DNA from 3 places in the Clostridioides sp. ZZV15-6383 genome. Region 2 is predicted to be linked to each of the others. Evidence: riboswitches for the same ligand, from Rfam matches in the RefSeq annotation. Region 2 holds a riboswitch; each other region holds the start of a gene.

Region 1 (10,556 bases), on a different contig from region 2:
AATTGACTCTATATCTTTTATGGATTTTCCTGCTGCTATTGTAACTATAATTTTACTGTCATCTATAAAATCTTTTATATCTTTTAAAATATCATCATATATATCTGGTTTAACAGCCACAATTACTATATCAGAGGTTCTAGTTACTTCCTTTGAATCTTTTGTAGTATTTATTCCAAAACTTGCATGTATTCTATCAAGAGTTTCTTGACTGTATGCTGATGCTATAACCATATTAGGTTCAACTAATTTTGAATTTACTATTCCCCCTATCATAGCGCTTGCCATATTTCCTGCACCTATGAATCCAATTTTTTTCACTTTAGTACCTCCTTATTAGCTAACATTTAAGCTTCTTTAACTGTATCAGATTTCTCAAATGGATTTGGTACACTTACCACCAAAATTTTCACTAATTTATTAGTATAGTTAACCCAATTATGATTGTTCTTTTCACTATTATAGTGTATTGTATCTCCTGGATACATTTCTATTTGCTCATCCCCCAAAAACACTGTAAGAACTCCCTCTAATACATACACAAACTCCTCACCGTTATGTACGTAACAACAAATTTCTTCACTACTCTTACTTGGAAGAATCTCAATCAATCTCGGTAGCATTGTTTTTTCCTTTAAATTAGATGATAAATGATAATGTATAAATGTTGAATTTTCTACATCAAATACCTCTTTTTCATAACTTCTTAATACAGCTCTTTTATGCTCTTTTGGCTTCATAAAAAAGTAAGTTAATTCTACATCTAATACACTTGCTATTTTTCCTAAGGAATCTGTTGCTACACTTGTCAATCCTCTTTCAAGTTGTGATAAAAAACCAATTGATAAGTTTGTTTTTTCACTCATATCCTTCAGTGTCATTTGTTTTTGAGTTCTAAGTTGCTTTATTTTTGCTCCTATGTCCTTATTCAAAACCATCACCCCTAAATAATTTTAATTTTTTCATAATATAAATATAAAAATATAAATATAGGCTGTTTAACCTATTTTTATTTCATTTAGAAAAATTTTTTATTAGTATTACTATAATTTATTAATCTTTTTTGTCTATATTTTTTCGATTATTTAGATTTATTTTTCACACATTTCTAGTTAATTTTACCAATTAAATATACATTTTTTACAAGTATGGTTTTTTTCTAATAAAACTTAAATTATTTATGTAATTAAATTTATTATCAAAATGATTCATAATAGTATATTAATCCCATAAATATACTTTAATCTAATAAATATATCTAAATTATATTTTATGTGTGGCAGCATTCTTTAACTTTAATTGTTAAAAACTCAATTTATTATCTTACTATTTCTACACATTATTACATCCTTTAGTACAATTATAACATAATTTTACAATTTAATGATGTCTATTTAATGTCTTTTTTACTCTTCAACATCTTTTATTTTACAGTTTAATATTATATATTTTTTTAGATACATCCTTGTCAATTTTTAGGTTGTCAAGAGTTATTGAAGTGCTTTATATACATTTAAATTTCATCCTCTAATTTTTCATTTAATAAGAATTGCTTATGATAAAAAATACAATCTCATCTCAATAAGATTCTTTTAAATATATCTATATTCTAAATATATTTTCTTTTTTTGTCAAAATTTCTTCATTCTTTAATAATTAATTTATTATTTATAAAATAAACTAATTATCTGTATAAATTTTATTATTTTTAACAAAAGACATAAAAAAAATTAATTTTTATATCTTATTTCGTCAAAATACACCTTTATTTATATTAGCAAAATAATTATAAATTTATTAAGTGTATGTTTGTAAATTCATAAAGTTATTTTTATTAAACTAAAAATTCTATAAAAAAATAAGATATGTATCTATAAAAATACTTTTCCATAGATACATATCTCACCTATATCAAAATTTATTCTATGTAAAAACGCCATAGAAAGTCTTTTGCTTCTTCTGCATAATCTATATTTATACGCTTACTAGTTTTTATATCCAACTCATCTTTACTAAATACTTTTTTTCCTTCATCATCATAATAAAAATCACTTATATATAGTTCTTCACCCATTATACTCTTACTATTTAGACTTTTATCTATTTTTAAAGCCTTACAAAGTTTTCCTGGTCCATTAGTAATATTTTTTATTTGATATTTACTCAAATCATTGTAAGCTTTGTTGTATCTATTTATAGATATCTCATCTAGAGAAGTTATCGGCTCTACTCCTCTTATTAACACACACTCTGGTATATTCTCTATATTTGCTGATAAATTTAAACAGTTATACATGCCATAGATTAAATAAACATATATATGTCCACCATCTAAATATAATGGCTTAGTCCTGTCTGTTTTTTTATTACCATATACATGTGCTCCCTTATCATTTATACCCATGTATGCTTCTGTCTCTATGATTTTAGTAACAATTACTTTATTTTCATATTTCCTTATTAAATATTTACCTAATATTGATTTTGCTAAATCAATTCCATTTTTCCTAAAAAAATCCTTTTCCAAAGTTTCACCTCATAAAATTTATTTGTATTGAATTAAATACAGCTAAAATAATAAATAAAATTAACCTTATTAATCTAATACTAGTGTATAAATAATAAATTTCATATTTGTTATTTATATATATCAAAAAATTCTATCTCAAACTTTTCAATATTGTCATTGTAATTTGACTTATCATAGACCTCCTCAACAACTTCTTTAATTGGGAATATAATTTTTACATCAGTTCCTTCTCCTAACTTACTATCTATGTAAATTTCCCCATGTTGAATTTCAATCAACGATTTTGTAAGACACAGTCCTATTCCACTTCCAAATTCATTTGATATCCCACTGTTTTCAATTTGTTTAAATCGATTAAAGATGTCATTTAATTTTTCTTTGTCTATACCTACTCCAGTATCTTTTATAATTATCTCTACAGTTTCACCTTTTTTATATATACCTACAAGAATTTCTCCACCTTCTAAAGTAAATTTTATAGCATTTGATAATATATTCAGTATTATCCTTTCTATAGATTCTGGGTCAAGTCCTACCATCACAGTTTCTTCATCTGTATCAAAAATCAAATCTATTCCTTTAGATTTAGCACAACTGCTAATAGATGTCACTATTCTTTCTGTTATGTCAATAATATCAAAATTTACTGCTTTAATCTTATATATATCTGACTTAACTTGAGAAATGTTTATTATATTATCTATTAGTCTTAATAATCTAAACATATTTTGTTTAGTTGTTTTTATATGTTCTCTTAGTATATCCTGAAAATCAATTATCTTTCCTTTTTTATAAAGATTTTCGACAAGTTGAACTGAACTATATATATTATTTAAAGGTGTCTTAAGTTCATGAGATATATTAGCATAAAACTCCATCTTCATTTGGTCATACTGCCTTTGTTTTATTAATGCTTTCTTAAGTCTTTCAGACTCTCTTTGCACACTTAAATCTTTAATAATTCTCACTCTACTTCTTTTTTGTCCAAAGTATAATGTCCTTGATATCATTTTTACTTCTTTTATATGATTATTTTCATTTACTATATGAATACTCTTCTCTCTTTCTCCTATATTCAAATTGTTTATGTATTTTTTTACTAATATATTTCTATATTTTTGTGTTGTTACTCCTAATACATCACTAGAAATTCCGAACAACTCTCTGAAAGCTATATTTGTATATAGAACTCTTGATGTACTTAAATCCTCAAGAAAAATAGCCTCTGGTATAGCATCCAGTAATTTTTCATATATTATCTTTTGTTCATTTACTGTTCTCAGTATATTTATCTCTTTAGTTATATCTCTAAAGGTAAGCAATTTAAACAATTTATTATCTGACCAATAATCTCCAACTCTAATTTCTTCAACATGTTCTTCACCTTCTGAATCATACATCACAAAATTAACTATACAATTTGCTGTATCATTGTAACTCACTATTTCAGCTTTCTTTTCTTGTGTTAGATTTAATCTTTTAAATTTCCTATTATCAAAGAAATCTATATTGAAAGTTTCAAAATATTGTTCTAATGTCATATTGACTAAATCACTTGAAGTACATTTAAAACTCTTTTCATATTTCTTATTTATACTGATTACCTTATTCTTCTTTATACCACCTTCGGCACTTCTTACAAGTATCGGAGATGGAATATTTAATATAATATTTTCATAGTCTTTATTTATATGTCTTATTTCTTCGTCTATTTTGACTTCATTTGTAATATCATTTAAACTTATTAAGTAGTTGCTTTCGTCTTTATTATTACTTAAACTCAACAAATAAATTTTGTCATTTAACTCTACTGGCTTATCAATTATATTTATATCACTGTCAAATTTCTTTAATTTTTCAGCAACTTTTTCATCTTTCTTTATAAAGCTTAATATTTTATAATAATTCTTAATATCTTTTGAAAATTCATCTTTAAATTTATTATTCGTGTAACTTATATTAAAATCATAATCTGTTACTATCCATACATTTGGCATTGTATCAAGAGCCTGTCTAAGTAGCTCTTTTCTCTGGTCTATGTAGTTCTTTAATGTTCTTTGTATAATCATATCCTTTTCTATTGCTAAATTTATCTTCCCTAGTTGTTCTGATTTTTTACTTAATTTTTTATTTATTGAATCAAGTTCGTAATATGGATATACTACTCTATTATTAAGACTATATACATATACATAATAAGTGTGATTACATAATAATAAATATACTACTCCTATTAATCTATCTGTATCTACTATACTAATCTTAAAGATTGATATAAACCCTATAATAGTTGTGAAAAACACAAAATATGATAAATCTTTTATTAACTTATAGTGTTCAATTTTACTATCAAGTTTATTCAATAAATATAGCAAATTAAATAAAGATATAACAACATTAATTAATACAATAATCATATTCCAGTTGATATTACTAAAAGTATTTCTTATAAAGTAATCTAATATCACAAAAGCACCATAAAAAATTAGTACTGGACTTATTCCTATTTTTTTTACTTTAGAAATGGTTAAGTATATAAAAGTAGACATATTAATCATACTTAAATTGAGCAATACAATTTGGAATTTTTGAATTTTTAAATTCACTACTCCTAAAATACTTACAAAAACTAATACAAGACATGCTACTTTCAATATATTTATAAATTCATCTTTTTTAAAACTAGTTATATGGACTATAGAATATCCAAATATCCAAAGTAAAATTATCCTATACATATTTATAGAAACTGTGTACAAATTTATATTTAAAAGTGCAATAATCAAAAATACCCCATTAGCTAGTATATAGACCTTATTCTTACTTAAAGTTCCTTTAGATTCCATATTCCTCACCACTTCTTCATTTTTATATAGTTTTACCTATAAATATGTTACCACAATTCTTCCAAAAAATTTGTCACTTTCTAGTTATAAAAAAAAATGAGTAAATATTTTTAATTTTACTCATTTTATAGATTTTGTATATTTAATTTAGAAAGCTGGAACTATACTTCCTTTATATTCGTCTTGTATAAATTTTTTAACTTCTTTACTATTCATAGCCTCTGATAAAGCTTTAATCTTATCACTATCTTTATTATTTTCTCTACAAGCTATTATATTTACATATGGAGAATCACTTGATTCTATTACTATTGCATCCTTAGTAGGATTTAGGTTAGCTGTTAAAGCGTAATTGGAATTTATTACTGCTCCATCAACATCTTTTAATACTGTTGGTAATTGTTCTGCATTCATTTCTTTTATTTGTATATTTTTAGGATTTTTAGTTATATCTTTTTTAGTTATAAGCTCTCCATCTTTTACTTCTATCAATTTATTTTTTGCTAATAATTTAAGTGCTCTAGCTCCATTAGTTGCATCATTTGGCACAGCTATAACAGCTCCATCTTTTATTTCATCTAATGATTTAACTTTTTCTGAATAGAATCCCATTGGCTCTATATGAACTTTAGATGTATAAGTAAGTTTATATCCTTTCTCCTTCACAGTTTCCTCTAAAAATGGAATATGTTGAAAGAAGTTAGCATCCAAAGAACCTTCATCTAAAGCTGTATTTGGAAGTACATAGTCATCAAATATTTTTACTTCTAAATCATATCCTTTTTCTTTTAACAAAGGTTTTGCAACTTCTAATATCTTTGCATGTGGATTTGATGAAGCTCCTACTAGTATTTTTTTATCCTCTTTGTTTGAACAACCTACTGCTGATATTGCTATTGCTGACACCAATGCTACTGATAATAATTTCTTTAATTTCATTTTTTACTCCCCCTCTTTAAAATGTTTATAATTAAATTATTTTAGTTTCTTATAAGCCAGATTTCCTACTCCTTGGATTATCTGAACTAATATTACAAGTGCTATTACTGTATATACCATTACTGCTGTATCAAATCTTTGATATCCATAAATAAGTGCGATGTTACCTAATCCTCCAGCTCCTACTGCACCTGCCATAGCTGTATAGCCAAGTATAGATATTATTGATAATGTAATTCCAGATACTATTGAAGGCATAGCTTCTTTTATCATAACTTTAAATACTATTTGTCTCTTTGTAGCTCCAAAAGATTTTGCTGCTTCTATCAATCCTTTATCCACTTCATTTAATGAGCTTTCTATAATTCTAGCGATAAATGGTGCTGCACCAATAGTTATTGGTACTATTGCAGCAGTTTCTCCTATACTTGTTCCAACAATTAATCTAGTTATTGGAATCATTGCAACTATAAGTATCATAAATGGGAAACTTCTAAATATATTTACTATAAATCCTAAAGCACTATTTATTGTGCTATTTGGTTTTAATCCATCTGGTTTTGTAACTACTAATATGATTGCTAATATAAACCCTAAAATTGTTGCAACTATAGTTGGTACTATAACCATATACAAAGTTTGTAACAATGCATTTGGAAATAGTGTTGTCAAAAAGTCAATTAAACTATTCATTTATCATTTCCTCCCATCTTATGCCTTTGTCAGTCAGATATTGTTTTACTTGCTCTCCACTTTTATCTGAAATGTTTATAATAAGTGAACCTAAAATATCATCTTTAAATTGTTCTAATTTCCCAAATATTATGGATACATCTATATTTAGTTCTCTTGCCATAGTAGTAATAATAGCTTCATTAGAAATATCTTTAGGGAATAGTATCTTTATATTTGTTCCCTTTGGTAAGATTATACTTTCTTCACCTATTAATTTTCTAAGGCCTTTGGTATTTCTTAAGAAGATTTCTTCTGTATCTCCCACCTCTAAGACTTCCCCATTTTCCATTATTGCTACTCTTCCGCAAATCTGCTTTATAACTTCCATTTGATGAGTTACAACTATTATTGTTATTCCCAATTTTTTATTTATATCTTCAAGTAATGAAAGAATTGATTTTGTAGTATTTGGGTCTAATGCTGAAGTTGCCTCGTCACAAAGAAGTACCTGTGGGTTTAGTGCTAAAGCTCTAGCAATTGCAACTCTTTGTTTTTGACCACCACTTAGATTTCTAGGTTTATCATTTTTCTTTTCAGATATTCCAACTACTTCTAATAACTCTAGAACTCTTTTTTTGATTTCTGCCTTTGTATATCCAAAACATTCTAATGGCAATGCTACATTATCAAATACAGTTCTTCTTTCAAGCAATGAAAAGTGTTGAAAAATCATTCCTAACTCTTTTCTTAAATCTCTCATTTGCTTTTCATTCAATGACTTTACTTCCTTATCAGAAACAAGTACATTACCTTCTTGATATTCCTCTAGTCCATTTATACATCTAAGTAGTGTTGATTTTCCTGCACCACTATGACCTATTATCCCAAAAATTTCTCCAGATTCTATCTCAATACTTACATCTTTAAGCACTTGAATCTTTCCATAATACTTATTAACATTTTTTATGCTAATCATAAAATTTCCTCCCATATATTCTGCTCAGTTTTTATGTTTATCCTCGCTTATGTATTACAACAAAATAAAAGCCCGAGTATAAACTCAGGCTTAGAAAGCTATTTATACTCATCTATCAACTATATTAGTTGCAGGATTTAGCACCAATGTATATAAAATATACTGGTTGCCGGGTTTCAAAGGGCCAGTCCCTCCACCACTCTTGATAAGACGTTATTTAATTCGATTATCATTTGTTGCTATGTTATATATAATATATTCATTAATAATATTTGTCAATGAATTTATTTAAATTTTTTATTTTTTATTATTACTATGTAAAAACAAATAACTATTTTTTGTTGGTTTTCTAGCTCCTAACACTTTATATTTTAATGTCTATGAATCCCTATGTAGCTATAGAATATTATTATAAAAAATATACTAAATGATACTAATATATCTAAATCACCTATAAAATAAAGTGAGAAAGTTAACATTTTTTCAAAACTCTATTTTACCCTAAACAGAATAATTTAAAAATAATTGTGTCATAAAATAATATTAGTTAAAGACAATGATGATTGTATAGCTCCAACACTTTAGATTTTATCAAAGATTTGAGTTCTATTGGTTCTATTATTGTAGCATCTTTTCCAAAGGTTAGAAAATATTCTGCTACCCAATCAAGTGTAGATTTGGGTATATGCATATCTATGTACCCACCTTTAGGCAAAATTTTCAATCCTCTTGCCAACAAAAATTCTGTTTCACAACGTTTTACACCCACATCCGTCAAATTAACTTTAATATGATAATCTGTACCTACTCCCATATTCTCAAGATAATCATGTATAGAAGATGAAACCTTATATTTTTTATTTAATACGTTTTCTATACTCAAAATATTCACAATTCGGTCTACTCGAAACTCCTTAACATACTCTGATTTTATACAGTAGGCTGGACAATACCAAAGTCCATTCATGGCATACAAACCAATAGGAATAATGACACGCACACTATTTTTTTGCTTTGATGAATATTCAATCTTAATTGTAGAACCATTCATTATTATATCAAATAACTCCTTCAATAATGGTGTTGGACAGTGCCTATCTGGTGTCCAAAAAACAATTTTACGCCTCATATTCTCAATATTATATTGAATATCATTTGGGATACAATTTAAGAATTTCTTTAAAACAGAAATAGTTTCTTGCTCAAATGGTAAATCATTATAATATTCTAGTGATTGACATGCAAAGAATATAGATTTTACCTCACTTTCTGAAAATGTAATTGGTGGAAGTATACGTTCTTTAAGTATATGATATCCTCCAGCCGCTCCAACTTTTGAATATAATGGAAATCCGATATTTTCCAACACCTGTAAGTCTCTTAGTATTGTACGTTTTGATACAGAAAATTCTTCTGCTAACTCTCCTGCTGTAAAACTTCTTTTTGCATTTATAGTTATCATCAGTTCAATTAAACGCTCAGCTCTTGACATAATCATACTCCTAATTTCAATATAGTGACAATAATTGTCACTATTCTATGATAAGATATTCTTACATTTAAAGCAATAATAATAGTAAAAAAGAAGGGACTGATATTTTATGGAAAATAATATCATTAAGGCTGATGATATTATCAATTATTGTCTGTCAAATTTAGATGATGTTGTACTAATGAATAGTTGGGGCGAAAGAGCAATCTACTACAATCCCAATGGTGTTTTAAAACGAGGAGTATATGTTCTTACCATTAAAGAAAAAGACAGTAATAATGATAAAGGCTCATTGGTTAGTCGTCCAAATGTATACCGTGTGAACATAGGATTAAAAAAAGAAACTTTTATTGAAATGTTTGGATATATTCCAAAACGTCCAGGTGTTGGTCAAATAGTTAATATGGATTTTGATTTTACATCATTGGATACAGTCATGCCACACCCTATCTATGCATGGATGGGATGGATATGCGTCCTAAGCCCTACTGAAAATACATTTGAGAACTTTAAAACTTTAATAGAAGAAGCCTACAATTTTGCAAAACAAAAATTTAAAAAGAGAAAAAACAAGTAAAAACATAAGACAGTAACCTCTAAGTAAATTATAATAAAGATATTGAGATGACAAGATAAAAATGGGTATTTTGATAACATACAAAAAAGCGAAGCCAAAAAATATACTATTTATAAGGCTTCGCTCTATTTCAAATATTTATTTTTAATTTTGATGCTATTTGTTTTATTATTTTTTATTATTTCCTGTTATTCCTAATCTATCATTCATATCTTTTATCATTTTTCTAAAACCACTACCTATATCATTTCCTACATCTTCAGTTCCATGAACTAATTTCACGAAGTCATTTTGACCTTTTTTCATGTCTTCATCAGATACATTATCTAATTTTTTTATTCTCTCATCTATATCTTTTACTAATCTTTCACCTTCAGCGATTAGGTCATCATTCATTTTCTTTAACTCTGTATCTTCTGTTTTACCATCCTTTTTAAGAGATGTTACAAATGATTGTATTTTATCTCTACTATCTTTATACGCAGCCTTTACATCACTTAAATATTTTTCATTTCCTGGAT
Region 2 (10,556 bases):
TCTTAGCCATTTTTTCACCAATACCATGTATCATTCCAGAAGATAAGTAAACATAAATTCCTTCTAAGGATGATGGTGTCACTGGCATAAAACTATTAACTTCAAATTGAGTCCCATAAATCTTATGGTTTACCCACTTTCCTTCAACTTCTATACTTTCTCCAATTGCCAAAGTAGGCATACATCCTACAACGACAATTTCATCACTTTCATTTACCAGATGAGCTATTGTATAGCCATTATCTTCATTTTTAAAGACTATTTCACTTATCATTCCTTCTAATTTTTCCATTTTTATCTCCTAAAAATACTAATAATCGCTCCGTTTAAACGTTAGTATACCTTATCTGTTAAAACTATGATAGTCCTAGAAAAGTTTTATATTTTTATACTTAACGTAATTTCCAACTATTATACATTTTATCAGAAACAAAAAAAATCTGCATCCAAAAAATATGGTACCATAAGATACAGGTACCATGTTTAAATAGCTATTTTATTTTAATTACTCTATGTTTAGCGTACAAATTAGATTTCATAAATGTATTCATAATACTAACTTATTTCAGATTTATTTTCTTTGTACCCCTCGGTTTTAGTGATTCTTCTATAAAGCATGCATAATAAAATTAAAATTCCCATATAACCTGTATACGGATATAGTGTACCTACTAGTTTATCAAATGGCAGTAGACCTCCTATACAAGCTAATATACTTACTACTATTGTTATAATTTTAAATTTAGGGTGGTCATCTTCTACAAATCTGTTAGTTACTGACCATAGTAATGGTACAGCTGTAGTATATATCCCTAACAAAAGTACTACTGAGAATAAAATACCTATTATTGGAGATATTTTATCAGCTAAGTAAAGTGCTGGTATCTCTTTTGTATATATATTTCCTATGTCTGAAAGTAATGCTAAATTCATCATTATAGCTGCTGCCATAAGTGCTACTCCACCTACTATACCACCCCACACAGCGTCTTTCTTATTTACTGCAGAAGCTCCCATTCCTGTCAAGAATGTTATTACTATTATTACATTATAACATGTATAAAGCACTCCTGAGAAATATCCATTTGATGTAGCAGTTTTAATGTTTAAGCTATCGACCATAGTTCCTGCATTTGATAAAGCATCAATATTACTAAATAAACTAATTGCTCCTACTAAAAGTGTAAATATTATTATTATAGGACCTATATTACCTAGTATCTTAGAAAGTCTTGTCAAACCTAATGAAACAGTTATTAGAGAAACGATTGCCATACCAATTCTACCTACATATGGATTTAATCCATAGTATTCTGATAATGTAGCTCCTGCTCCTGCAATCATTATTACTAATGTTCCAAATAAAAACAATGGTCCAAACCATTCAAAGAATGTTCCAAGATACTTTCCACAATATACTTGATAAATCTTTATTGGTTCTTTAAGCTTCAATTCTCTTCCCTTCTCTATAACTTCTGCTCCAAACCATGAAAATAGTATCATAGATATGATTCCTCCTATAATACCAGCATATCCATAAAACGTAAAAAATTGCAGTATTTCTTGACCAGTTGCAAATCCAGAACCTATTACAGTAGCTACATAAGCTCCAGCAAAGCTTATAACAGTTTTAATATTTACTTTACCTGACATACACTACTCCCCCTAATTAAAATTATTTTTAAAGTGTAAGTTTATTAAGATTATATTAGACTCATTATTGTTATGTTTCAATATATTTTTAATTATTTAACATCAGTTAACACAATCTTAACTAGTTTTTAACATATATCCTATAATATGTATAAATTTAATATAGTATTGTAAAACAAAATGTACTAATCTAATTAAATATTGTTTAATTTATTATATGATGAGAAATTAATATTTATTAAAAATATTTAACTCATAATAAAAAAGCTGTTAGAAAGTAATCATAAAATTACATTCTAACAGCTTTTTAGTTAAAAATTATTCACCTAAAGCATCTTTTCTTAACTGTTCAACTTTGTCAGTTCTTTCCCAAGGTAAATCTATATCAGTTCTACCAAAGTGACCATAAGCAGCAACTTTTTTATAAAGAGGCTTTCTTAAATCTAAGTCTCTTATTATAGCTCCTGGTCTTAAATCAAAGTGTTTATTTACTAATTCAACAAGTTTTTCTTCTGAAACTTTACCTGTCCCAAAAGTATCTATAAATATAGATAATGGTCTAGCTATACCTATAGCATATGCAAGTTCTATCTCACATTTATCTGCAAGACCAGCTGCAACAATATTTTTTGCAACATATCTAGCTGCATAAGCAGCAGATCTATCAACTTTTGTAGGGTCTTTTCCTGAGAAAGCTCCTCCACCATGTCTAGAATATCCACCATAAGTATCTATTATTATTTTTCTTCCTGTAAGACCTGTATCTCCTTGAGGTCCTCCTATAACAAATCTTCCAGTTGGATTTATATAAATTTTAGTATCTTCATCAAGTAATTCAGCTGGTATAACTGATTTTATAACATGCTCAATTAAATCTTGTCTTATCTTATCATTTGATACTGTTTCACAATGTTGAGCTGATATAAGAACTGTATGTACTCTTACAGCTTTACTTCCTTCATATTCAACAGTAACTTGAGTTTTTCCATCTGGTCTTAAATAATCAACTAGACCTGTCTTTCTAACTTCTGTAAGTCTTCTTGATAATTTATGTGCTAAAGATATTGGAAGTGGCATTAACTCTGGAGTTTCATTACATGCAAATCCAAACATTATACCTTGGTCTCCAGCTCCAACCTTTTCTATTTCTTCTTCCATCTCTTCTCCAGTCTTACTTTCTAGACCTTCATCAACTCCCATAGCTATATCTCCAGATTGCTCGTCAATAGAAGTTATAACTGCACAAGTATCACAATCAAATCCATATTTTGCTCTTGTATATCCAATTTCTCTTACTGTTTCTCTTACTAACTTAGGAATGTCTACATAAGCAGATGTACTTATTTCTCCTGCTACTAAAACTAAACCAGTTGTAACTGTAGTTTCACAAGCTACTCTGGATTGTGGGTCTTTTTCTAATAATGCATCTAATATTGAATCTGATATTTGGTCACATATCTTATCAGGATGTCCTTCTGTAACTGATTCTGACGTAAATAAATGTCTTGCCATTTTTATTCCCCCTTATTCATTCTTAATTTTTATTATAGGTTTTACCTTATTTTTAATTTTAGAAATTTTACTCAAAATAAAAAACCTCTCCTTAATAAGAAGAGGTTAATAATCGTAATTACATACTAATTAACTGACCTCATCTTTCAAGACTTTTGTCTTGTAGGAATTAGCACCTTTTCCCATTTGGGTGGTTGCTGGGCTTCACAGGGCCTATCCCTCAGCCTCTCTTGATAAGGTAATCAAGATTTAAGTTTTGTTTTACTTTATCAGCTTACTATTTTTTTAAAATTTTGTCAAGATTTTTAGTCATATTTTTTTTATTCCTTTTTTTGTAAGACAAATAAAATATTCTATCTATCTGAAATTCAAAGTTAGGTCTTTTTAATGCTTTTTATTCATATATTTTTTTGAAGGGGGTGTTCCTATTGTATTTAGCTAAAGTAAATTACAGCGATGATGATGTTATACAGATGCTAAGTTCAGTTCTAAAAACTATAATTAATGAAAATACGATTGTTGTTTGCATAGGAACAGACAGGGCTATAGGTGATACTTTGGGCCCTTTAGTTGGAACAATACTTAAAAACAGTAACTTTAAATACCCCGTTTACGGTACACTAGATAACCCTATTCACGCCTTAAATATATATGAGTCTCTAGATACTATAAAAAATACACATATACAAGGTAACTTCTTGGCTATAGATGCTTGCTTGGGGTCGCAGAGTAACATAGGTAATATACAGATTAGAGAAGGACCTATCCTGCCCGGAAAAGGTGTTGGCAAAAAACTACCTCAAATAGGAAATTATTCTATAGTAGGAATTGTAGATAAAATTGATGAAAATAATAGACTTTCATTTAATAATATACGTCTTAGCTTTATATTGGACTTAGCTGAAACAATAGCCTTAGCTTTATTGGTATCCACTTAATCCCAATATAAACTAACTGATAAAATTCTTTATATAAAAAGGTAGATATTTTAGAGCATCTGATTAAATACTCTAAATTATCTACCTTTTTACTTTTATATTTCAAGTTTTTACTTTTCTACTAAAGCAAACATTAATTCACCTTTACAGACAAGTTCTTCACCGACATATGCCTTAGCATCTGCCTTAGCTATATTTCTTCTAAGAGTTGTCATTTCAACTTCCATAGTTAATGTATCTCCTGGTCTTACTTCTCTCTTAATTCTAACTTTATCTATACCTGCAAATACACCTAATTTTCCTTTATTTTCCTCTACAGACATCATTGCAACTCCACACACTTGTGCTAGAGCTTCTACTATTAATACTCCTGGCATTAAAGGATATTCTGGAAAGTGACCTTGAAAAAATGGCTCATTAACTGTTACATTTTTTATGCCAACAGCTCTTTTTCCAACTTCTAACTCTATAATCTTGTCTACCAATAAAAATGGATATCTATGTGGTATTAATTTTTTTATTTCATCTATATTTAGCATCCTAAAACTCTCCTAATTATTTTCTTTTAAAAGACCCACCAGTTTCAAGTAAGTCTATTGAACCTAAAGCTATTCCTGTACCTTTTGCAACACAAGATAATGGTTCATCTGCTATTGTAACAGTTATTCCTGTTCTTTGTTCTATTATTTTATCTAATCCATATAATAATGAACCTCCACCAGTCATTATTATACCAACATCTCCTATATCTGCTGCTAGCTCGGGAGGTGTTTTTTCTAAAACAGCATGAGTAGCCACTACTATTTGCTCAACACATTCTCTAAGTGCTTCTAACATTTCTGTTGAATTTATAGTTATAGAACTAGGAAGCCCTGTAATTAAATTTCTTCCTGTTATCTTCATATATTTTTCTTCTTCTCTCTTAAATGCAGAACCTATTTCAAACTTGATTTTTTCTGCTGTTCTTTCTCCTATAAGAAGATTGTGTTGTTTTTTCATGTATTTGACTATAGCATCGTCAAATCTATCTCCACCAACTTTTATAGATTCACTTACAACAGCTCCTCCTAAAGATATTACAGCTATATCTACAGTACCTCCACCAATATCTATAATCATATTACCATTAGGTTGTGATATGTCTACACCAGCTCCTATGGCTGCTGCTATTGGCTCTTCTATGATATATACTTCTCTAGCTCCAGCTTGTCTAGTTGCATCTTCTACTGCTCTTTTTTCTACTTCTGTAACACCTGTTGGTACACATACCATAATTCTTGGCATAAAAAATCTTCCAAATCCCTTTTTATCAGCTATCTTATCTATAAAAGATTTTAACATCTTCTCAGTTACATCATAATCTGAAATTACACCATCCCTTAAAGGTCTTATAGCAACTATGTTACCTGGTGTTCTCCCTATCATTTTTTTAGCTTCTTCTCCTACAGCTAAAACAGAATCTGTTCTGTTGTCTATCGCCACAACAGATGGTTCTTCTAAAACGATTCCTTTACCACTAACATAAACAAGTACATTTGCAGTACCTAAATCTATGCCTATATCAGCTCCAGCCATTTTTTCAACTCCTTCATTTCTATATTAGGTTATATTATAAGCCTATTTTAATACTCCTATAATAAAGCATATACAAAAAACTCGCTTTAATCAAGAGAAAATAAATGTTTTGAGAGCATTATTATTTTGCTATTTATAATTATTTAATATATTTCTTACAATAATTTAATTCAATAAAAAAAGTAGGTTTTTAACCTACATTTTTTTATGTTCTTTCTCATATTTTAATTTCGTTGCTAATCCCCCTCTAATATGTCTCTCTGATTTATTTTTGTCTAGCACATTTTTAACTTCTTTGGCAAGGGATGGATTTATTTCCTTCAATCTTTCTGTAACATCCTTATGAATTGTACTTTTACTTACTCCAAATGTCTTGGCGGTTTGTCTTACTGTAGTGTTTTTTTCAAGTATATATTTTGCTACCACTATGGCCCTTTCCTCTATATGAGATCTCAAAGATTACCCCCCTCACATAATAGCTTTAATGATATATATGTAAAAACACCAAAAAATATAACAAGCTTAACCAAATATGATTAAACTTGTTATACTTTTACTTAATTAGACTCATTGGGTCTATAGATTTATCTCCATTATATGCCTCCAAATGTACATGTATACCTTCTTCACTTTCTACCTGTGAAGTACTTCCTACAGTACCTAGAGATTGTCCTTCTGTTATTTTCTGATCTTTTTTAACACTAACATTTTTATCTAGATTTGAATATACTACTACAATATTATTGTCACTTTTTATTTTTACTGATTCTCCATATTCTTCATCGTTAAATACATCTACTACTATTCCGTTTAATAGAGATTTTATTTCTTTACCTTTAGTACAACTAATATCTACACCTTTATGAGTTTCCCAAACATCAAGTGTTTTAGAATAACTAGGTTCTTTTTCTGAATAGCCTTTTATTACTTTATCTCCAATGTAATTTAATTTTGTTGCACTTAACTTATTTTCCTCTTTTGACTTAGCTTTTTCTAAGTTTTGTTTTGAATCCGTTGCAGTAGGAATAGCATCTTTCTTATCTTTTTCAATTAAATGTATTTCCTCTTCACTATCTTTATTAGCATTTTCTATCATGCCTTTATTAGAAGCCAATTTATCTACATTATTATTTGTAAACCAAACTCCACCTACTGCTAATAAACAAACACATACAAATAAAGATAAATAAAAACCATCTTTTTCTAACAGCTTTTTCTTCATTTTGCACCTCCAAATATATTTCTACATTTGGATTATTGACGTGTTTTTAGCATTTTATACAATTATTAGTATATATCTTTTATTTTTGTATCTGTGTAGTAATGTGATAATATATCATAATATTTATAGCCTTCTTCTGCCATTCCTTCTGCTCCCCACTGGCTCATTCCAACGCCATGACCATATCCTTTTACTACAAAATCTATGTATCCTTCTCCAAATTTTATGTCAAAGTTTGCAGAGTTCAACTTAAAAACAGTTCTAATTTCTTTTCCAGTCAATTCTTTATTTCCTAATTTTATTTTTTCTACAGTTCCAGCATCACTTCTTTTAGTTATTAAAACTTGTTTGCTTAAATTATTCACATCTATAACAATAGTGCTATATGATCTTCTAAGACTCTTAACAAAATCAGTATTACTTATTTTAAGAGTTGATGCAAATTTAGGAGAATACTTATCATAAGGGCTTTCTACAGACTTTAGATAAGGATATTTTGCAGAAAATACTTCTTCACTATTTTCAGTTTTCCCTGAAGATGTAGAAAAATAAAGAGGAAGTATTGCCTTATCATTATAAGTTATTATCTGCCCTTTAGTTTCTCTAACTGCTTCTTGGATTTTAGAATATTTATTTTTAATCCATTCTTCACCATTCAGCTTTTTAAGAGTATCATAACTCTTATATTCTTGGCAGTGTTTATAATCAGTACATACTACTGCATTTTTATGTTTACTTGATTTACTATGTTCCTGTTTATATACTACATATGTTCTAGCTGCTACAGATTGAGCTTTTAAAGCTTCTATATCAAACTCTGATGACATCTCACCAGCTAGTACGCCACATAAATAGTTCTCCATGTCCATTTTTTCAGTTTTTCCTGTTATATGATTATAAACGTTGATGACTGGTGTTTTTTTATTTACAGTTTCATAGTTCACTATTTTTTTTTCTTCTTTATTACTTTTGTCCTTAATATCACTTTTTTTAATAGTTTTGTTTATAGATACTGGTCTCTCTGGTTTTTCAGTTAATTCTATATTTTTATAAGACACTAAAGTTATAAGTGATGGAACTAACACAGAGCAAGTCACAAATCCTAACAAAACAACCAATGAGTTCTTCATATACTCTCCTCCTTAGCTTTTAAAACCTTGTATTTAAGTATATGAACAACCCTATTAATTTATAACTTTCTTCTCTAAACCAATTATTAATCTTCTACTATTTCGATTTGACCACCTAATGCTGTTATCTTCTTATCTATATCAACATAGCCTCTTTGAATATGGTATATTTCTCCTATTTGAGTTTCTCCTTCTGCTATAAGACCACATAAAATAAGTGCTGCCCCTGCTCTTAAATCAGTAGCATTTACTGCTGCACCATGTAGCTCATCTACACCATTAACAACCGCACTTCTTCCATCTATTTTTATATTAGCACCCATTCTATTGAACTCAGCAACATGCATAAATCTATTTTCAAAAACAGTTTCTATAACTACACCAGTTCCATTAGCTACAGTAAGCATAGCCATAAATTGTGCTTGAACATCTGTAGGAAATCCTGGATGTGGTAAAGTTTTTATATCTATTGGTTTTAATACTTTAGGACCTACTACTCTTACAGAATTGTCCATTTCTGTAATTTCACAACCAGCTTCTCTTAATTTAGCTACGACTGGTTTTAAATGCTCCATTAAAACATTTTCAACAGTTATATCACCTTTTGTCATAGCTGCTGCAACCATATAAGTTGCTGCTTCTATTCTGTCTGGAATTACATTATGCTCTGCTCCTTTTAACTCTTTAACACCGTTTATCTTTATAGTGTTAGTACCTGCGCCTTTAACATCTGCTCCCATTTCATTCAAGAAATTTGCTAAATCTACTATTTCTGGCTCCTCTGCTGCATTTTCTATTATTGTAGTACCTTCTGCTAAAGAAGCTGCCATCATTATGTTTTCAGTTGCTCCAACAGATGGAAAGTCTAAATATAATTTATTTCCTACTAATTTTTCTGTTGCTGCTTCAACAAAACCATGGTCCATCTCTATCTTTGCTCCTAAAGCTTTAAATCCTTTTAGATGTAAGTCTATAGGTCTTGTTCCTATAGCACATCCTCCTGGCATAGAAATTTTTGTACTATTAAATCTAGCAAGTAATGGTCCCATAACCAAAAAAGAAGCCCTCATTTTTCTTACAAGCTCATATGGAGCTTCACAAGTTTTTATATTACTTGCATCAACAGTAAGTGTATTTTCTTTATATTCAACTTCTGCTCCTATATGTCTCAATAAATCTGATATAACATGAACATCTCTTAAATTTGGTACTCCATTTAATGTTGATTTTCCGTTTGCTAATAAAGTCGCTGCTATTATTGGTAAAACTGCATTTTTTGCACCATCTATTTTAACACTACCTTTAAGTGGATTACTCTTTTTTACTATTATCTTAGCCATATTTTTTGATCTCCTCATAATTAATAATCTAATTTTATAATTGGTGTGGCAATATATATGAGTGTTTTTTCATCATCCTCATTGTATTTGATTCCTATATTTAAATTAATTTTTTCCCCTAAATATTCTAAATCATCATCATTTAATACTTTACTATATGCTGTTATAGATAAAAAGTTTACGTCCTTCACTTTATCTATTTGCTTAGCACTCATATTATATAATATTTTTTGTAAAATATCATCATATTTGTTGTTTTGTAACCTTTTTGTGTATTCTCCAACAATACAAGCAGACACATCTACTTGATATGAATATTTATTTAACACATTTTCTACGTTATTACAAATATCCTCTTTATGTTTATATACTTTGTTATCCAATATGTCAACTATTATGTAACTTTCTTTATTATTTTTGTTTATTCCTTTTATAGAAATTTCTTTATCGCTACCTTTTATAGTAACACACAATTGCATTTTATCGCCAGACCCTTTTTTGTTCCAATTTATTCCTTTTTCATCTAACTTTAGATTGTTAATTATTTCTATAAAAATATTATAAAATTCCTGATTTGATAAATTATAATTTATAACAGAATTAATTTTGACATTATAAAATTTGAAATCTGCTTCTGAAATTTCAAGAGCATTAGTTAATCTATTATATCTAGTATTTATACTTGTATCTGCATAAGATATTGTTACTCCTATAATCATTAATATAAAAAAGCTTATAGCTAATTTTATTCTTTTCATAATAAAAAATCCCCCTTAAATATGTTTTTCTGTATAATAGAATTATTAACAAATTTAAGAGAGATATACTTTCTCAATATATATTTTTATGCACTTTGGGATTTTATATTCATTAAATGTCTTTCAAACTCTTCAATACCAATTCTCTCTAACACTTTACTTATTCTTTCTCCTGGGCTTGCTAATTTTTTATATGTATCAAATATGTCTTGCACTAATTCTTCTATATTTTCTTCTGTATATAAATTGCTAAGTCTATCCCCAAATCTATAACCTCTTCCCATTCTACCACCAAGATAAACGGCTAACCCTTTTTTATCAACTTCCATAGCTCCAAATGGACATACTTGAGCACATTTACCACAATTTACACACTCTTCTTCGTTCCACACTAATTTGTTGTTTTCCATATAAACTGATTTTTGTCT
Region 3 (10,556 bases), on a different contig from region 2:
TTGCATAGTATATCCCAGTGCACCTGAAGTTCTAGGTATTATAGTAATCTTATGGACAGGAGCAGAATGTTTTTGCATAGCTGCAACAAGTGCATGACCTATTTCATGATATGCTATAATTTTCTTTTCCTTGTCTGAAATTACAGCTCCTTTACGTTGATATCCAGCAATTACAGTTTCAACAGATTCATCAAAATCCTGTTGCTCTACTATATCTCTACCAGATTTAACTGCTAAAAGTGCTGCTTCATTTACAATATTTGCAAGCTCTGCACCAGATGCACCTGATGTGGACCTTGCAATTGCATTATAATCTATATCTGAGCTTACATTTACATTTTGAGCATGTACCTTTAATATAGCTTCACGCCCTCCAAGGTCTGGAAGTTCAACTGGTATACGTCTATCAAATCTTCCTGGACGAAGTAATGCTTTGTCAAGACTGTCAGGTCTATTTGTAGCCGCAAGTATTACTACGCCTATTCCACCATCAAAACCATCCATCTCACTTAGCAACTGATTTAAAGTTTGCTCACGTTCATCATTTCCACCTAATCCACTTCCATTATCACGCTTTTTACCAATAGTATCAATCTCATCTATAAACACTATACATGGAGCTTTTTCTTTTGCTTGTTTAAACAAATCACGAATTCTAGAAGCTCCCATTCCTACAAACATCTCAACAAATTCAGAACCAGATATTGAGAAAAATGGTACATTTGCTTCACCTGCCACAGCTTTTGCAAGGAGTGTTTTTCCTGTACCTGGAGGTCCTACTAAAAGTGCACCCTTAGGCATTTGTGCTCCTATTTTTTTATATTTTTCTGGATTGTGTAAAAAATCTACTATTTCACTTAAAGCTTCTTTTGCCTCATCTTGACCAGCTACATCATTAAATCTTTTTCCACTTTGAGCAGATACATACATTTTGGCGTTGCTTTTTCCAAATTGCATAGCATTACCACCCATTCTCTTTTGCATCGACTTCATCATTAAATTGCCAAATAGCATAAGAATACCTATAGGTATTATCCATGTAAGTAAAATACTTAAAAGTGGTGAATTTTCCTTAGGAATAACCTTAGTAAATTCTACCTTTGCATTTTTTAATCTATCTACCAATTCTGGGTCATCCATTCTACCAGTTATGTATATATTCTTATCCTTACTACTAGATGGATTTATTGCTATTCTATTGTTTTCTATCTCAACAGATTTAACCTTTCCTGTATCCAACATTGTAAGAAACTTCCCATAGTCAATCTCAACCATTTTTTTATCCATTAAACTTGGAAATATTAAAGCATTTAAAAACATTACTACTATTATTATAACTGTATAATAATAGAGTGCAGACCTTTTTTGGGGTTTATGTTCATCCATAATTTTAATCTCCTTTAAATTATTTTTATGTTATTTGCAATCAATGTGAGTTAAAAGTTTATTTAGTTTCTCTAAACCTTCTATTATATCTTCCATATCTTGCAATTTTTCACTAGTCATATTTTCAAAATAACTATCAAAAATACTACTTGAAATATTCTCTTGTATATCCAATGATTTATTTGTAACTTTTACTTTTACAATTCGCTGGTCTTCTATATCTCTTATACGATTTAAAAAACCATTTTTTTCAAGTCTTTGACAGATTACTGATACATTACTATTTGTCATGTTTAAGTTTTTCCCTAAATCGCTTATTTTTTTCTCCCCATGTTCACATAACTCTGATAAAATCAAAGCTTGCACTGCGGTAATACCAAGTGGCTGATAAAACTTACTTAATAAAGTTGCAAACTTCATATTTATATCTCTAGTCAAGTCTAATAGTTCTTTCTTAAAACTCATCTCATCCATACAAACGCTCCCTACGAAAATACTTTATTTTACTAGTTATTAACTTTAGGTTTAAGTGTATCTTGTAAATAAATATTTAATACTATAATGTTTAATGTATTAAATATTATAGTATTAAATATTTATTGTCAATTACAATATTGTAACTTCAGTTGGAATTTTATTATCTTATTGATATTTAATTTTACACAATATGTTTTTAATAAAAAATCGATGTATATATTTTACACCGATTTCTCGCTTTTTAATCCCATTTAAAAGTTAAAATATAAATTCATCAATAATACAAAAGTTTAGTTCCCTATTATCATATCATGTACAAAGTCAAAACTACCTTTATCTGCACCTAATGTTATTTCCATGATGTGAACAAAAGCTTTTGTTTTTTGCAACATTTCATCTTTATTCCAACTAAACATTGATTCATCAAATATACACTCAGAAGAAGCAATTAAAAACTCTATTGTTTCTTTTGGATATTTTGTATTGAATATGCCTTCTCTTACACCTTCTTCTACTACTTCTGCTAAAATTGGTGTAAAGTTTAAAATAGTTTTAACTATCGTCTTTTGATGCATCTCTGCATTATTTGGTAAATGGAATTGCTGAATTACTTTTTCTTTATTATCTCCAACCTTAGGTCTTTGAGACATTAATATTTGAAAAAATTTTTCAAGGACTGGTATTTCTGGATTTAAAGCAATTTTTTTTGCTATATTTATATCATTGTCTATAATTCTAGTTATGATTGCATCCATTACTTCTTCTTTGGATTTAAAGTAGTAATAAAAAGTCCCCTTTGCAATTCCAACTTCATTTAAAATATCATTTACAGTAGTTTTTGAATATCCTTTAGTGCAAAAAAGCATTTCAGCTGTATCTAGTATTTCACTTTTACGTTCTTCAGGGTCTTTTACGATTCTCATCTATTTTCTCCTTCCAATAGACCGTCAGTCGGTTTAGTCTTATTATATAAAACTACTACTATAATGTCAAATTTTTAAAAATAATAAGGTATAAAGAATAATTAAGATTACCTTTATACCTTATTATTTATATATCTTTTTTAGTTAACATTTATATCCTATTAAAATTTATTATATTAAATAATTTTTTATCCAATTTCTAAACAATAACTCTGAATGTTTTTTCCATTTAACAGTTGGCTCTTCTGAAGGGTCATTATTAATATAATAATTTTGAGGTATTGATATTTCATCTCCTCTGTTTATATCCCTTTTATATTCTTTATCAAGAGTGTATTTATCATACTCGCTATGACCCATTACGAATATATCTCTTGAATTTGTAATTATATAAGGACCAGCTTCTTTAGAATGACTTACAATACTCAACTCCTTATTCTCTTTTAGAGCTTCAATATTTACAGTAGTATGTCTTGAATGTGGAGCAAAAAATTCTTTTTCAAACTCATCTACTATCTTACTGTTTTTATCTACTTTATGCTTAAATACTCCAAAACATTTTTGACTTAACGGAATTTTTTTTACATTGTAGTATTTGTAAAGACTTGCTTGAGCTGCCCAACATATATATAATGTAGATTTAGTTTTTCTTTTAGAATAATCCATAATTTCCTCTAGTTCATTCCAATAATCAACTTCTTCAAACTCCATTTGTTCAACTGGAGCTCCTGTTATTATAAAACCATCAAAGTATTCTTCTTTGGCTTCGTCAAATGTTTTATAAAACGCTTTAACATACTCATTACAACTTCTCTTGCTTTCTCTTGTTGAAATTTTAATAAATTCCACAGATACATTAAATCCTGTTTTATCTATCCTTCTTAGTAAATCTAATTCTGTATCCATCTTTATAGGCATTAGATTCAATATAGCTATCTTAGTATCTATGTTTTCTTCATATTTTAACTTCTTATTGAAATCTTCTTTGTAAATTACATCTATTCCTTCATCCAATAATTTATTAATAACAGGTAATCCTTTTGGTAGTATTAAAGCCATATCTTTTCACTTCTCTTTCTCTTAGACTATTAGAAATTTAAAGCTTGATTTAAATCAGCTATTAAATCCTCTACATTTTCTATTCCAACAGACAATCTTATTAGTGAAGGTAATACTCCAGATGCAATTAATTGTTCTTCTGTTAATTGTCTATGAGTAGTTGAAGCTGGGTGTATGACACATGTTCTTACATCTGAAACATGAGTAACCAATGATGCTATCTGTAATTTTTCCACAAACTTTTTGGCATTTTCTAGTTCTCCTTTTACTCCAAATGATAAAACTCCACTACACCCTTTTGATAAATATTTTTTGGCATTCTCATAATACTTGTTATCATCAAGTCCTGGATAATTAATCCAGTCTACATTTTCATGTTTTTCTAAAAATCTAGCTATTTTAAGTGCATTTTCACTATGTCTTTCCATTCTAAGGTGCAGTGTTTCAACATTTAAATTAGTAAGATAAGCATTGAATGGGCTTAAACAATTTCCATAATCTCTAAGTAATTGAACTCTCGCTTTAGTTGCATACGCAGCATTTCCAAATTTTTCAGTATAACTTATTCCATGGTATGTTGGGTCTGGCTCAACTAATTCTGGAAATTTTCCATTATCCCAGTTAAAGTTTCCACCATCCACTATAATCCCTCCAACACTTGAAGCATGACCATCTAAATATTTTGTAGTAGAATGAGTAACTATATTTGCTCCATACTTTAAAGGATTACAAAGTACTGGCGATGCTAATGAATTATCAACTATAAATGGAACATTAATTCTCTTGGCTACATTTGCTATTTTTTCAAAATCTATAACTTCAAGAGTTGGATTAGCAAGTGTTTCTGCAAACACAACTTTAGTATTTTCATTTGCAAGTTCTACTATCTCATCTTCACTTGAATCTAAGTCAAATGATATTAAGTCTATTCCAAATTTTTTAAGACTAGGTCCTAATAAATTAAATGTTCCTCCATATACTTTTGAAGAACAAAGTATGCTGTCCCCTGATTTACATATATTTAAAACTGCCAACATATTTGCAGATTGACCTGATGATACAGCTACAGAAGATACTCCTCCTTCTAGTAAACTTATTTTTTCTTCAAAAGCTTGAATAGTAGGATTGCTTATTCTTGAATATATATGTCCATCAACCTTTAAATCAAATAGGTCAGCAAGTTGGTCTATACTACTATATTTAAAAGTTGTACTTTGATATAAAGGTAATACTCTTGGTTCTCCATTACCTGGCTTATAATTTCCTTGCACACATATTGTTTCTTTATTATACATTTTTGTATCCCCCTTAGATTTTAGTTAAAAAAATTAAACTGTTTATCAGATGAGATTTAAAATAAATAAAGCCTGAGTATATAACTCAGGCTCTGTATAAGCGTAATTATACTCATCTCTCAGCTTTCGCCGCAGGATTTAGCACCAATGTATATAAATATATACTGGTTGCTGGGTTTCATAGGGCCAGTCCCTCCACCTCTCTGGATAAGATTTATTTAATTTTTCTATGTTTTATATCTTATATATTTTTCCTAATTTTGTCAACTATTTTTTTAAAATTTTTCTTTTAATAACTTTCCCAACCTCTACTTGAATTACAGACATTACAGCTAAAACAATTGTTATAAGCCACTCTGAACTATTTAAAATAGTTAAACTAAAAGCATTTCTAAAAACAGGTACAAACAGTATTACTGCTATTAGCAACGCAGAAGTTAAAAATGAAATTAAAAGAAATGGATTTTTACCATTATTTCTATTAAACATTGAATCTGTATTTGAACGCTGACTAAATGCTCTTAACATCTGTGAAAATGCTAATACACAAAATGCCATTGTTTGACCTACAGAATGATTTTCTATATTAAGACCAATTTTATATGCTAAAATAGTCATTATTGCCACAAATATACCTTGAGTAACCACTCTTTGTATAAGGTTTTTTTCAAATAAAGTGGTTGATTTCACTGGCTTATGCTTCATTATATTTCTACTTGGTGGGTCAACTCCAAGAGCAAGAGCTGGGAGTGTAGCAGTTGCAAGGTTTACCCACAGAATATGAACAGCAAGAAGTGGAGTATCCCAGTTTAATAATATTGCTACAAACAGCGTAAGTATCTCTGCTATATTACCAACAAGCAAAAATTGTATAACTTTTTGTATGTTCCTATATACACGCCTACCTTCTTTTATTGCATAAGCAATTGTTGTAAAGCTATCGTCCATTAAAATCATGTCAGAAGAGTCTTTTGCAACATCTGTACCACTTATACCCATGGCTATACCAATATCAGCAGACTTTAATGCAGGAGAATCGTTTACACCATCTCCAGTCATAGCTGGTACTTCTCCAATTCTCTTTAGAGATTGTATAATCCTAAGTTTATCAAATGGGGACACACGAGCAAATATTGTAGTACTTTTAACAGCTTCATCTAATTCACCATCACTCAAATTATCAAGTTCATCACCAGATATCACAGTATTTTCTTCACTCCATATTCCTAACTCATGAGCTATTGTTGTGGCAGTAACTTTATGGTCACCTGTTATCATTATGGTTCTTATACCTGCTTCTTTACAAGTACTTACTGCATCAATTACCTCAGTTCTTGGTGGGTCAATCATACCAACCATACCTATAAATGTCAAATCGTATTCTATGTTTTTATTATCTTCTTTTGGTATAGATGAAATCTCACGCTTAGCAAAACCAAGTACGCGTAATGCATCTTTAGACATTGTAAGACATAATTCGTGTATATTCTTTTTATCCAATTCGGTAATGTTTCTTTCACCTTTTGAAGTTAATATTTTAGTACATAGGTCAAGAATTTCGTCTACTGCTCCTTTAGTATAAGCAATAATCTTTTCATCTATATTATGAACAGTTGTCATACATTTTCTATTGGAATCAAAAGGCTGTTCAAATAAACGTGGATATTTCTCTTCAAGAGCATCTTGGTCTATTCCAAATTTGTTGGCCATAAAAATTAATGCGCCTTCTGTTGGGTCACCTAATATTTCATCTGTTTTGTCTGGATTAATACATGCATCATTACAAAGTGCACCAGCATAAACAATCTCTTTATATACTAGTGGATGTTTTTCAGATGCAGTATCTATTGATGTTACTTTTCCAGATTCAAAATCTCCATTTACAGCAATATGTGTAACAGTCATTTTATTTAAGGTTAATGTACCAGTTTTATCGCAACATATTACTGTAGCTCCTCCTAATGTTTCAACAGCAGGTAATTTTCTAATTAAAGCATTTCTTTTAGCCATACGTTGTACGCCTAAAGCCATTACAATAGTAGCTGTTGCAGGTAATCCCTCTGGAATAATTGATATGGCAAGGGAAATTGCAATCATAAACATTGGCAAGAGAGGTCTCTGATAAAATGCACCTATTGCAAATATAACAACGCATACAATAATACCTATGACACTTAATGTCTTTCCAACAGTATTAAGTTTACGTTTTATAGGAGTGTCAAAATCATCTTGTGAATCTAAAAGATGTGCTATGTTACCCACTTCTGTATCCATACCAGTTGCAACTACAACACCTACACCTCTACCATATGTGACGATTGAGGATGTATAAGCCATATTGCTACGGTCTCCTAGTACACATTCTTTAGGTAAGATTGTATCTGCATCTTTTTCTGATGGAACAGATTCTCCTGTTAAAGAAGCCTCTTGAATTTTTAAACTCGATGTTTCTATCAAACGAAGGTCTGCTGGAACCATCGCTCCATCTTCTAAAAAAACAATATCTCCTACTACAAGATTGCTTGCTGGAATAACACTTTCTTCACCATCACGCATAACACGAGCTATAGGTGAATTCATATTTTTTAATGCTTCTAATGAGCTTTCAGCCTTTTTCTCTTGAACAATTCCAATAACTGCATTTACTGTTACAATTATTAGTATTACAAAAGCTTCTGTAAATTCACCAAATATCAAAGACAATATTGCTGCTCCTATTAGTATAAGAACCATAGCATCTGTAATTTGATTCCAAAGCATTTGTAAAATTGTTCTAGGTGTTTTTTTTCTCAGTTCATTTAAACCCTTCTCTTTAAGCCGTTTTTCCGCCTCGGTATCGGTGAGCCCCTCCTCTGATGAATCTAGACTTTCTAAAATTTCATGCGTTGCTCTTGAATGCCAAGGCATCTGTTTGTGATTTTCCATTTTGGAAGACCACTCCTTTCTTTTTTTGATTTAAGAATAATTATATTTTAAAATCAAGTTCAATTCAATACACAATAAGTATATTTTACCTAAATTTAACAATGCGATTTAATGCTTAATAAAACTTCTACTCTTTTACAAATATGTATTCTCTATTGTCAGATAAATTTTCTTGATACTTATATCCTTCTAAATTAAACTTTTTCAGTTCCTCAATATCTCTTATCCTATTTTTTATAATGTATTTTACCATCACCCCTCTAGCTTTCTTTGCTTGTGTAGATTCCACTTTCAATAAACCATTTTTGTTTACTTTAAAAGTACATGTAATATATGTATCACTATCTTTAATAAATTTTTCTATGGACTTGCTGTATTCATTTGATGAAAGATTAACGATAACTGTTTTTTCTTTGATTAATTCTTTATATATACGATTTCCCCAATATTCATATAAATTCTTAAACTCACCTATCTGTAATTTCGTCTGCATTTCTAACCTATATTCATATATGCTGTCATATGGTTTTACAACCCCATACAATCCACTTATGATTCGAATACAACTATCTGCAAATTCTTCATCTTGCTTTGTAAAATTTTCTGCTTCTATATTTTTATATTGTATTCCATCATAAGTTAAGATTGCAGGGCTTCCTAATCTATCAAACTTAATGCTTTCAAATCTATTTTTATTTAATACAGCTAATTTTTCATTAATTTTCATTTTACTTTTAAAATCTTCTATGCTAAATGTCTTTATATTTTCCACTATTTCTTTTGTGTTATCTATAAAACAGGGTAAATTCAAATCTCTATCAAATAATTCTATATTCTTCATATTTTTAGCTGGTGATAACATTATAATCATAAATTCTTATTGCTCCTGTTTTTCCAAATATTCAAGAATCTCTTGTGCATTTGTATCTGGTTTTGCTTTTTCAAAAACTTTTTCAATAATTCCATTTTCATCTATGATATATGTCGCACGTACAACTCCTAATGCAGTTTTTCCATACATTTTTTTCTCTTTCCATACATCAAAGGCTTTTATAGCAACTAAATCAGGGTCAGAAAGTAAAATAAAAGGAAGTTCATGCTTTTCTGCAAATTTTTGATGTGATTTTATACTGTCTTTACTTATACCAATAACTTGTACATCTTCCTTTTTAAATCCATAATACGCATTTCTAAAAGCACAAGCTTGACGTGTACATCCTGGTGTATTATCTTTAGGATAAAAATATACTACTACTTTTTTTCCTTTAAAATCTGACATACTTACTTTATTTCCATCTTTATCTTCTAGTGTAAATTCGGGTGCTTTTGTTCCTATACTCAACATAAATATCTCTCCTTTTGTTTTTATTGATAATTTTATATTATTTTTATATTATTACCCTATATACCTATATATAAATAAAATATTTTATTTTTTATTTATATAGTTTCATAAATATGTAATTTTCATATGTTTATATGTTAAAAATAGTTTTATTAGGATATTTAAACTTAAAATAAAGTCAAATAATAGATTAATTAAAATGAGAGTGTCTCAAAATAAACTTTTTAGTTCATGATGCATTCTTTTTTGTATGAAATCAAATATATTTTCATCATTTCAACAATAAAAAAGGCTTATCTCTATTTTGAGATAGCTCCACTTATTATTACTTTTATAATGTCTATATAAATTTAAACCCTTCAACATCAAACAGACCTAAATCAGTAAGTCTTATTTGTGGAACAACAGGAAGTGCCATAAAAGAAAGCGTAATAAAAGGGTCTACATACTTTGGAACTCCCATTTTTCTTGCTATCTCCAACATATTATCAGTAGTTTCTTGTACTTCTTCAGCTGTAAGAGTACTAATTAATCCAGCTACTTGAAGACTTAGGTGTGCAATAACTTTTCCATTTGATACAATCACATAACCACCTTGTATTTCTTTTAAATAATTTATGGCAACTAGAATATCATCATCGTTATCTCCTGCAACTAGAATATTATGAGAATCATGAGCCACAGTAGTAGCTATTGCTCCGTTTTTTATACCAAATCCTTTTAGTGGAGCAATTGATATATTTCCAGTCATTCTATGTCTCTCGATAACACAAAGTTTTGAGTACTCTTCATTTGGAACAAAATATCCATCTACACTTGGTAGAGATTCATATACTTTATTTGTCAAAATTTGATAAGGTACAATTTCCATTACATAATTTTTTTCACTTGCTTTTAACTGTATTTTTTCTTTATTAATATATTTAAACTTGACCGTATTAAGCAATTTTTTATCTTTAATCTCATAATTGTAAGTAGAGAAGATTTCTTCCTTTACTAATTTACCATCTTTATAGACACTATCCACTTCCATTTTATCTAAATCACTCAATACAACAATGTCCGCCTTATATCCAGCACCTATTGCTCCAATTTTCTTTAACCCATATACTCTTGCAGAATTATAAGTTGCAATTTTTATAGCCT

What was found. Region 2 has a riboswitch for S-adenosylmethionine ahead of metK (methionine adenosyltransferase). Riboswitches for the same ligand answer to the same signal wherever they lie in the genome.
Region 1: another riboswitch for S-adenosylmethionine. It lies ahead of KGF42_RS14405 (methionine ABC transporter ATP-binding protein); the one in region 2 lies ahead of metK (methionine adenosyltransferase).
Region 3: another riboswitch for S-adenosylmethionine. It lies ahead of KGF42_RS12700 (O-acetylhomoserine aminocarboxypropyltransferase/cysteine synthase family protein); the one in region 2 lies ahead of metK (methionine adenosyltransferase).

The regions. Positions count from the first base shown of each region.
Region 1 is NZ_JAGWCV010000044.1:14,846-25,401, reverse strand. It holds gene proC (pyrroline-5-carboxylate reductase) at 1-321, opposite strand, end outside; gene KGF42_RS14430 (helix-turn-helix domain-containing protein) at 348-938, opposite strand; gene KGF42_RS14425 (DNA-3-methyladenine glycosylase) at 1,919-2,527, opposite strand; gene KGF42_RS14420 (sensor histidine kinase) at 2,638-5,376, opposite strand; gene KGF42_RS14415 (MetQ/NlpA family ABC transporter substrate-binding protein) at 5,524-6,315, opposite strand; gene KGF42_RS14410 (methionine ABC transporter permease) at 6,352-7,008, opposite strand; gene KGF42_RS14405 (methionine ABC transporter ATP-binding protein) at 7,001-7,966, opposite strand; SAM riboswitch class I at 8,072-8,178, opposite strand; gene KGF42_RS14400 (helix-turn-helix transcriptional regulator) at 8,514-9,458, opposite strand; gene KGF42_RS14395 (DUF6194 family protein) at 9,568-10,035, shown strand; gene KGF42_RS14390 (hypothetical protein) at 10,204-10,556, opposite strand, start outside.
Region 2 is NZ_JAGWCV010000018.1:20,227-30,782, reverse strand. It holds gene KGF42_RS08800 (ATP-dependent RecD-like DNA helicase) at 1-292, opposite strand, end outside; gene KGF42_RS08795 (hypothetical protein) at 556-1,653, opposite strand; gene metK (methionine adenosyltransferase) at 1,972-3,165, opposite strand; SAM riboswitch class I at 3,302-3,405, opposite strand; gene yyaC (spore protease YyaC) at 3,594-4,103, shown strand; gene fabZ (3-hydroxyacyl-ACP dehydratase FabZ) at 4,214-4,642, opposite strand; gene KGF42_RS08775 (rod shape-determining protein) at 4,659-5,678, opposite strand; gene spoIIID (sporulation transcriptional regulator SpoIIID) at 5,874-6,134, opposite strand; gene KGF42_RS08765 (M23 family metallopeptidase) at 6,232-6,900, opposite strand; gene spoIID (stage II sporulation protein D) at 6,966-8,030, opposite strand; gene murA (UDP-N-acetylglucosamine 1-carboxyvinyltransferase) at 8,117-9,370, opposite strand; gene KGF42_RS08750 (YwmB family TATA-box binding protein) at 9,391-10,128, opposite strand; gene KGF42_RS08745 (4Fe-4S binding protein) at 10,215-10,556, opposite strand, start outside.
Region 3 is NZ_JAGWCV010000034.1:8,103-18,658, reverse strand. It holds gene ftsH (ATP-dependent zinc metalloprotease FtsH) at 1-1,386, opposite strand, end outside; gene KGF42_RS12715 (MarR family transcriptional regulator) at 1,417-1,860, opposite strand; gene KGF42_RS12710 (TetR/AcrR family transcriptional regulator) at 2,154-2,786, opposite strand; gene KGF42_RS12705 (homoserine O-succinyltransferase) at 2,958-3,845, opposite strand; gene KGF42_RS12700 (O-acetylhomoserine aminocarboxypropyltransferase/cysteine synthase family protein) at 3,875-5,140, opposite strand; SAM riboswitch class I at 5,250-5,354, opposite strand; gene KGF42_RS12695 (cation-translocating P-type ATPase) at 5,408-8,065, opposite strand; gene yaaA (peroxide stress protein YaaA) at 8,193-8,936, opposite strand; gene bcp (thioredoxin-dependent thiol peroxidase) at 8,943-9,410, opposite strand; gene ade (adenine deaminase) at 9,751-10,556, opposite strand, start outside.